2 regions of the Streptomyces sp. NPDC085937 genome follow, and region 1 is predicted to be linked to the other one. Evidence: riboswitches for the same ligand, from Rfam matches in the RefSeq annotation. Region 1 holds a riboswitch; the other holds the start of a gene.

What was found. A riboswitch is a leader RNA that binds a small molecule or an ion and turns the genes downstream of it on or off. The one in region 1 is predicted to bind S-adenosylmethionine.
Region 2: another riboswitch for S-adenosylmethionine. It lies ahead of ACIF8S_RS24640 (aminotransferase class V-fold PLP-dependent enzyme); the one in region 1 lies ahead of thrC (threonine synthase).

What each region holds. Positions count from the first base shown of each region.
Region 1 covers NZ_JBITSH010000005.1:127,852-132,256, forward strand. The annotation lists gene ACIF8S_RS13280 (trehalose-6-phosphate synthase) at 1-222, opposite strand, end outside; gene ACIF8S_RS13285 (glucosyl-3-phosphoglycerate synthase) at 294-1,262, opposite strand; SAM riboswitch class I at 1,398-1,545, shown strand; gene thrC (threonine synthase) at 1,563-2,852, shown strand; gene ACIF8S_RS13295 (MoaD/ThiS family protein) at 2,969-3,244, shown strand; gene ACIF8S_RS13300 (cold-shock protein) at 3,675-3,878, shown strand; gene groL (chaperonin GroEL) at 4,270-4,405, shown strand, end outside.
Region 2 covers NZ_JBITSH010000012.1:147,541-151,945, forward strand. The annotation lists gene ACIF8S_RS24630 (rhomboid family intramembrane serine protease) at 1-283, shown strand, start outside; gene ACIF8S_RS24635 (Lrp/AsnC family transcriptional regulator) at 280-561, shown strand; gene ACIF8S_RS24640 (aminotransferase class V-fold PLP-dependent enzyme) at 675-2,036, opposite strand; SAM riboswitch class IV at 2,198-2,314, opposite strand; gene trpD (anthranilate phosphoribosyltransferase) at 2,387-3,451, opposite strand; gene ACIF8S_RS24650 (cytochrome bc complex cytochrome b subunit) at 3,600-4,405, opposite strand, start outside.

The sequences.
Region 1 (4,405 bases):
GCCGTCCTCGCCCACCCCGCGCCGCACGGCCTCGCGGTCGCCGTCGGACAGCGCCGAGCACACCCACAGCGCACCCGCCTCAGGACCGATCGCGGAGAGGCCGGACACCAGTCCGCCGCCACCCCGCTTGGCCCGCAGCGAACCGTCGTCCGCCACCTCGTACGACACCGGCCCCCGGTTGGAGGCGACCAGCACCTGAGCTGCACCGAAGCTTGAAGCCATACGCCTCAACCTAGCCCGGCCCCCCGGGCCTCAAACGTGCCGGTGCGTCACACCGGCCGGCGGCGGCCGGGTCAGGCCACCCGGCGCGCCTGGTACTCCTCGATCTCCGTCATCGGCGGCCGTTCCTCCGTGTCCACCGAGTACGTGCGGGGCTCGAAGGCGTCCCCGGCCCGCTCGAACTGGGTCAGCGACGGCCGCAGCAGATGCGCGCGGGCCAGCCGCAGCTGAGCGGTGCGGTAGATCGCGGCGGCCATCCGGCCGAGCGCCTGCCCGTCCTGGTGCCGGTGCTTGCGCACGCCCACGTCGACCTGGGCCAGTGCGTCCAGGCCGACCAGGTGCAGGGCGTCGACGAGCATGCCCAGCTCCACGCCGTACCCGACGGGGAACGGGAGCTGTTCCAGAAGGCCGCGGCGGGCCGCGTACTCGCCGCCCAGCGGCTGCACGAACCCGGCGAGCTGCGGCCAGTGCATGTTGAGCAGCGGGCGGGCCATCAGCTCCGTGACCCGGCCGCCCTGCCCGGCGCCCGCGCCGGTGGTGCTCCCGTCGGCCGTCGTCATCGGCCGGTCGTACATGGCCTTGACCAGCTGGACGCCGGGGTCGGTGAGAAGCGGGCCGACGATGCCGGTGACGAAGTCGGAGGAGAAGTCCCTCAGGTCGGCGTCGACGAAGCACACGATGTCGCCGCGGGTGACCAGCAGCGACCGCCACAGCACCTCGCCCTTGCCGGGCACGGCCGGTATGCGGGGCAGGATCGCGTCCCGGTGCACCACCCGCGCGCCGGCCGCCGCGGCCTCCTCGGCGGTGCGGTCGGTGGAGCCGGAGTCGATCACCACCACCTCGTCGACCAGCGGCACCTGGAGCACCAGGTCGTGCCGGATGACGGAGACGATCTCGCCGACCGTGGCCTCCTCGTCGAGCGCGGGCAGCACCACGCTCACCGTCTGCCCCGAGGCCCGTTTCGCCGCCAGGATCCGGTGCAGGGGACGGTCGGCCACCGACCAGGAGCGCTCGATCAGCCAGCGCTCGACTTCTTCCAGCACGGTCCGGGCTCCTCACTGGCCGGTGATCCATCTCGGGGTTCGGACGGCTCCCGCCGCCGTCCGGGCCTTCGGTTACAGTCTTGAACAACGCCGAAGGGCCCCGCATCCCGGGGTGCACGGCGCACAACTGAACACCGCTCATCCAGAGGGGCAGAGGGACACGGCCCGATGAAGCCCCGGCAACCCTCCAGTCGGTTCCTGTCACGCGGACGTGGCGAGGCTCCCGGCTAGGGAAGGTGCCAAATCCGTCTCACGGCGAAGTGCGTCGTGAGGAAGATGAGGAGAAAGGGCCTCGCCTCCATGGCTGTGCAGACTTTTGCAAGCACCACCGACTCCGCGAACACCGTCGACCTCGGCCCCGCCGCCGCGCTGTCCTGTCGCGAGTGCGGCCACCGCGTGCCCCTCGGTCCGGTCTTCGCCTGCGAGGAGTGTTTCGGCCCGCTGGAGATCGCCTACGACTTCTCGGGTTACGACACCGAAGAGCTCCGCAAGCGCATCGAGGCGGGTCCCGCGAACATCTGGCGCTACGCGCCGCTGCTGCCCGTCCCCGCGGACGTGGCGACCAAGCCCAACCTGAACCCGGGCTGGACCAAGCTGGTCCGGGCCGACAACCTGGCCCGCGAGCTGGGCGTCACCGGCGGTCTCCACGTCAAGGACGACTCCGGCAACCCCACGCACTCCTTCAAGGACCGCGTCGTCGCCCAGGCCCTGGAGGCCGCGCGCGCCTTCGGCTTCACCACGCTCTCCTGCTCCTCCACCGGCAACCTGGCCGGCGCGGTCGGCGCCGCCGCCGCCCGGGCGGGCTTCCGCTCCTGCGTGTTCATCCCGCACGACCTGGAGCAGGGCAAGATCGTCATGGCCGCCGTCTACGGCGGCGAGCTCGTCGGCATCGAGGGCAACTACGACGACGTGAACCGTTTCTGCTCCGAGCTGATCGGCGACCCGGCCGGCGAGGGCTGGGGCTTCGTCAACGTCAACCTGCGGCCGTACTACGCCGAGGGCTCCAAGACCCTCGCGTACGAGGTCTGTGAGCAGCTCGGGTGGCGGCTCCCGGACCAGATCGTGGTGCCGATCGCCTCCGGCTCGCAGCTCACGAAGATCGACAAGGGGCTGCAGGAGCTGATCAGGCTCGGGCTCGTCGAGGACCGGCCGTACAAGATCTTCGGTGCCCAGGCCGAGGGCTGCTCGCCGGTGTCCACGGCGTACAAGGCGGGGCACGACGTGGTCCGGCCGCAGAAGCCGGACACCATCGCCAAGTCGCTGGCCATCGGCAACCCGGCGGACGGCCCGTACGTGCTCGACATCGCCCGGCGCACCGGCGGCGCGGTGGAGGACGTCACCGACGAGCAGGTCGTCGACGCGATCAAGCTGCTGGCGCGCACCGAGGGGATCTTCGCGGAGACCGCGGGCGGGGTCACGGTCGGCGTGACGAAGAAGCTGATCGAGAGCGGGGCGCTGGATCCGTCCCTCACCACGGTGGTGCTGAACACCGGGGACGGGCTCAAGACGCTGGACGCGGTGGCCGGGACCGGGCTGACGGCGACGATTCGGCCCAGCCTGGAGTCGTTCCGTGAGGCCGGGCTCGTCTGAGAGCCGTTTCGTCATCGTCCGCGGGCCGGTGGGGGCCGGTCGCGCCCGCGCGGCGGCAGCCGCACGTCGAACACAGCCCCGCGCCCCTGGGGTTGTCACCTGACCGGAGGTTCAAAGTGAGCGTTACCGTCCGTATCCCTACCATTCTGCGTACCTACACCGGTGGCAAGGCCGAGGTCGCCGCCGAGGGCGGGACCCTCGGCGAGGTCATCCAGGACCTCGAGAAGAACCACACCGGCATCGCCGCCCGGGTCCTGGACGACCAGGGCAAGCTGCGCCGGTTCGTCAACGTCTACGTGAACGACGACGACGTGCGGTTCGAGCAGGGCCTCGAAACGGCCACCCCGGACGGGGCCGGCGTCTCGATCATCCCGGCGGTCGCCGGAGGTTGATCATTACCTTCGGTAATGACGGTTACCGAGCGTTTGTGGCATTGCCCCTTCCGTGAGAGATGCGGAGGGGGCAATTCCATGGGATTGAGCGCGGTAGAGTTGGGGAACGCGCTCCCGATCCATTGATCGAGAACCCTGAATTCCTGCCGCTGACCCGACTGGATGTAGCCAAAGTGCGGGCTCCTTTCGCGGCTTTTGTCTCCTTCGCCCGGCCCGACTTGCCCTGAATTCTGGCGAATTCTTGTCACATTCCGGACCGGTGGCGTCCAGATTTCTCGTCCGATTGACCTGTTGCAGACGGCAGTTGGACAGATACATTCAGCCGCGGTCGACGCGTTCCGGCGCACGCCCCCAACCGTTGGGGGGTGAGGTCTGACCCGGGTCCGCGAAGTGTGGATCTGTGCAAGGGCCAGTAATAGGGGAGTTAGGCATGGCTCAGGGCACCGTCAAGTGGTTCAACGCGGAGAAGGGGTACGGCTTCATCGCGGTCGACGGTGGTGCGGATGTTTTCGTCCACTACAGCGCCATCCAGATGGACGGCTACCGCACCCTTGAAGAGGGCCAGCGGGTCGAGTTCGAGATCTCGCAGGGTCAGAAGGGCCCGCAGGCCGACATGGTTCGCGTCACCGCCTGAACGCGCTACCAGCCGCACGCACATCTTCTGCCGGCGAAGGGCCCGCACCTCTCGGGGTGCGGGCCCTTCGTCATGCCCTAGGCGCACGCGCCGCGCGCGCCGTGTTCGCCCGAGGCTGAGCGCGGACGTGAGCCCTTGGCGCCACTGGCTCGTAGGCCTCTGGGGAGCCTCTCGAACTTGCCGCCGCTCCGCGAGCGCGCCTTGCACTCTCGGGGGTCGAGTGCTAATCATTGGCGTTAGCACTCTGAAGGTGAGAGTGACAACGAAGGACCGGGTCGGTGAGGCCCGCCAGGTCACGTGGGGCAAGGAACCACACGGCCGGCGAGCCGTCCGTCGCGGGCGCGGGCGCGGTCCGAAGGAATCACCCCCAGTCCTGGAGGGACCACTTCACATGGCCAAGATCATCGCGTTCGACGAGGAGGCGCGGCGCGGCCTCGAGCGCGGCATGAACCAGCTCGCGGACGCCGTGAAGGTGACGCTCGGCCCCAAGGGCCGCAACGTCGTCCTCGAGAAGAAGTGGGGCGCCC
Region 2 (4,405 bases), on a different contig from region 1:
CGGAGCGTTCCTGTTCCTGTTCCCCCGGGGGCGGGTCACCAGTCTCCTGCCGTTCGCCCTGTTCCTGCCGGTACGGCTGCCCGCGTGGGTGGTGCTGCCGTTCTGGGCGGCCCTGCAGTGGGCGGCGGCGGGACGCACGGCGGAAGGCGGGCCGGGGGTGGCCCACCTGGCGCACCTGGTGGGCTTCGGCCTGGGGTTCGGCTGCGCGTGGGTGTGGCGCGGCGGGGCGACTACAGTGAGGTCCGCCCCTGCTCCGGCTCCCGAGGGAGAGAACCAGCCGTGATCACCGCGATCGTCCTCATCAAGACCAGCGTGGACCGGATCCCCGAGATCGCGGAACAGATCGCCGCGCTGGACAGCGTCAGCGAGGTCTTCTCCGTAACCGGCACGTACGACCTGATCGCCATGGTGCGGGTCCGTGAGCACGAGGACCTGGCGGAGGTCATCCCCGGCCGGATCAGCAAGATCCAGGGGGTCGAGGGCACGGACACGCATGTGGCGTTCCGCACCTACTCCCAGCACGACCTGGAAGCGGCGTTCGCCATCGGCCTGGACAGCTGACCTCACTGTCGGGGCTCCGCCCCGGGTGTTCCAGCCCCTCCGGCGTTCGAGGAGCGGGGTCCGGGGCGGAGCCCCGGGGTCGGGCCGGGATGGGGCGGCGGGGGCGAATCACCTCACGCGCGCCCCGCGGTGTCCGGCACGCACCGCCCGTCCACCGTCCGGTAGGTCCACCGCGCGCCGTCACGCACCAGCTCCCGCACCGCCCCCACGAACCGCTCCACATGCTCGTCCGGCGTCCCGGCCCCGAAGCTGACCCGGATCGCGTTCAGCGAGCCCGCGTCCGGCGCCCCGCACTCCCCCCGGCCCCCCGCCTCACTGCCCACCAGGCGCCGCACCAGCGGGTGCGCGCAGAACAGCCCGTCCCGCACACCGATGCCGTACTCCGCGGACAGCGCCGCCGCGAAGTGGGAGCTGTTCCAGCCGTCGACCACGAAGGACAGCACACCGACCCGCGGCGCGTCGTCGCCGAACAGCGACAGGAACCGCACCTCGGGCACGTCCGCCAGCCCCTCCCGCACCGCGCCGACCAGCGCGTCCTCCCGCGCGGCCAGCGCGTCGAAGCCGGCCTCGGTGAGCGCCTGGCAGGCGGAGGCGATGGCATGGGCGCCGATGACGTTGGGCGAGCCGGCCTCGTGGCGGGCGGCGCCGTCGTGCCACTCCACGTCCACCCCGCCGTCCGCGCGCCGGGCGACCGTGCGGCTGGCGCCGCCGCCCGCGAGGTAGGGCTCGGCCTCGCGCAGCCAGTCGGCGCGCCCCGCCAGCACCCCGGAGCCGAAGGGGGCGTACAGCTTGTGCCCGGAGAAGGCGACCCAGTCGACGTCCAGGTCGCGCACGCTCACCGCCCGGTGCGGGGCGAGCTGGGCGGCGTCCAGCACGATCCGGGCGCCGTGCGCGTGCGCGGCGGCGGCCAGTTCACGGACCGGCCACAGCTCACCGGTGACGTTGGAGGCGCCGGTCACGCAGACCAGGGCCGGGCCGTGGGGGTCGCGGCCGGCGAGGGCCCGCTCCAGGGACGCGACGGCCCGCGCGGGGCTGCCCGGCGCGTCCAGGTAGGTCACCCGGGCGCCCCGCCAGGGCAGCAGGGAGGCGTGGTGCTCGGTCTCGAAGACGAAGACCTCGCAGCCCTCGGGCAGGGCGGCGGCGAGCAGGTTGAGGGAGTCGGTGGTGGACCGGGTGAACACCACCTGGTCGTCGATGCGGCAGTCGAGGAACTCGGCGACCGTCCGGCGGGCGTTCTCGAACAGGTCGGTGGACAGCTGCGACAGGTACCCGGCGCCCCGGTGGACGCTGCCGTAGTACGGGGCGTACGCGGCCACGTCGTCCCAGACGCGCTGGAGGGCGGGGGCGCTGGCGGCCTGGTCGAGCGCGGCGTAGGTGACCTCGCCGCCGGTGACGAGCGGGACGGTGACGTCCCGGCCGAGGACGGGCAGCGGGGCACGGACGGTCGGGGCGGCGGCAACGGCGGAGACGGACATGGCGGAACTCCCGTGAGGCAGGACGGATCCCCGCGCGGGCGGACGGCGCGCCGGCGCGGGAAGGAAGGTGAAGGGGGTGTGCGGAGGCGGGGCTCGACGCCCTAGCGCATTCGCTTGCTCACGGAAGGCTCCTCGACGACCAGGACCCCTGGTGTGCGAGGGGTCCGCGCTTGCCGTGAGCCCTGCTGCTCACGGCCTGGTCCTCACCCGGGGCACCCCGCCACGGACGGAGGGTTGCCGGACAGCCGGCCGGGGCCTTGTGGCTGTCACTCATGACCTGACAGGGAAATTACGTGAGGTGACCGGCGTCCCGCAACCCGGGTCCGGATCGCGGGACAACCGCGCGGCCCTCAGGCGTTGCTGACGGCCACCCAGCGCTCCAGGACGCGCTTGGCGGAGCCGGAGTCGATCGACTCGGCCGCCTTGTCCATCCCGGCGCGGATCTGCTCGGTGAGCGTGCCGCCGCCCGGCTCCCACGCCACCAGCGCCGCTGCGGAGTTCAGCAGCACCGCGTCCCGCACCGGGCCCCGCTCGCCGTCCAGCAGGCGGCGGGCGACCTCGGCGTTGTAGGAGGCGTCGGCGCCGCGCAGCGCCTCCACCGGCACCAGCTCGATGCCGACGTCACGCGGGTCGAAGCTCTCCTCGGTGACCGCGCCGTCGCGGACCACCCAGACCCGGGAGGTGCCGGTGGTGGTCAGCTCGTCCAGGCCGTCGTCGCCGCGGAACACCAGCGAGGAGTGGCCGCGCCCGGCGAACACCCCGGCCATGATGGGCGCCATCCGCGGGTCGGCGACACCGACCGCCTGGGCCTTGACCTGGGCCGGATTGGCCAGCGGGCCGAGGAAGTTGAACACCGTGCGGATGCCGAGCTGGCCGCGGGCGGCGGCCACGTGGCGCAGCGCCGGGTGGAACTTCACCGCGAAGCAGAAGGTGATGCCGGCCTCCTCGGCGACCTCGGCGACCCGGCGCGGGGTGAGTTCGAGGTTGACGCCCAGCTTCTCCAGGACGTCGGAGGCGCCGGAGGCGGAGGACGCCGCGCGGTTGCCGTGCTTGACGACCTTCGCGCCGGCGCCGGCCACGACGATGGAGGACATGGTGGAGATGTTCACCGTCTTCGCGCCGTCACCGCCGGTGCCGACGATGTCGACGGTGGCGCCCGGCACGTCGATGACGTTGGCGTGGGCGTACAGCGCCCGGACGCAGCCGGTGATCTCCTCGACGGTCTCGCCCTTGGCGCGCAGGGACACCGCGAAGCCGGCGATCTGCGCGTCGGTCGCCTCCCCGCGCATGATCAGGTCCATCGCCCAGGCGGTGTCGTCGGCGGACAGGTTCCGTCCGTCCAGGAGGCCGTTCAGCAGGGCGGGCCAGGAGCGGCCCGCCGCGTTGTCGCCTCCAGCGGGGGTCACAGCGCTCATGGTCGCTCCTGACGGTCGTAGCGGGTGGCCGGGACCGGCGCGGTCCCGGCCCCACCCTATCCAGCCCCGGGCACCGCGAAGGGCCCCCGTCCGCAGAACGGACGGGGGCCCTTCACTGTCGTGTGGCGACGGGTGGAGTGCTTGAGGATCAGTGGTGGCCGTGGCCGCTCGTGATCTCCTTGTACTCCTCGACGGTCGGCTTCGGAATCTGGGACTCCTCGCCGTAGAAGCCCTTGCTGAGCTTGGCGCGCAGCTTCTCGCCGGCCTTCACCTTGCGCCGGACGCCGTTCTCGTCGACCTCCGGGCCGAGCTCGAGCGGCTGGGGCTGCTCGTGCGCGGTGAGGGTGTACAGCTGCTCCTGGCTGAGCGGCTCGTGCACCTCGATGAACTCACCGTGCGGCAGGCGCTTGATGATGCCCGACTCGCGGCCGTGCAGCACCTTCTCCTTGTCCCGGCGCTGCAGGCCGAGGCAGATGCGCTTGGTGATGATGAACGCCACGACCGGGGCGACGAAGAACGCGATCCGGACAAACCAGGTGATGGCGTTGATCGACAGGTGGAAGTGCGTGGCCCAGATGTCGTTGCCGCCGCCGATGAGGAGCACGAAGTACAGCGTCATCCAGGCGACACCGAACGCGGTGCGCGTCGGGGCGTTGCGCGGGCGGTCCAGGATGTGGTGCTCGCGCTTGTCGCCGGTGACCCAGGACTCGATGAACGGCCACACCGCGATGGCCGCCAGGACCAGCGGGAAGATCATCAGCGGGATGAACACGCCCAGGACGAGCGTGTGACCCCAGAAGTTGATCTCCCAGCCCGGCATGACACGGATCAGGCCCTCGGAGAAGCCCATGTACCAGTCAGGCTGGGCGCCGGTGGAGACCATGTCCGGCCGGTAGGGGCCGATGGCCCAGATCGGGTTGACCGTGGCGATCGCGGCGACGGCCGCGAGCACAC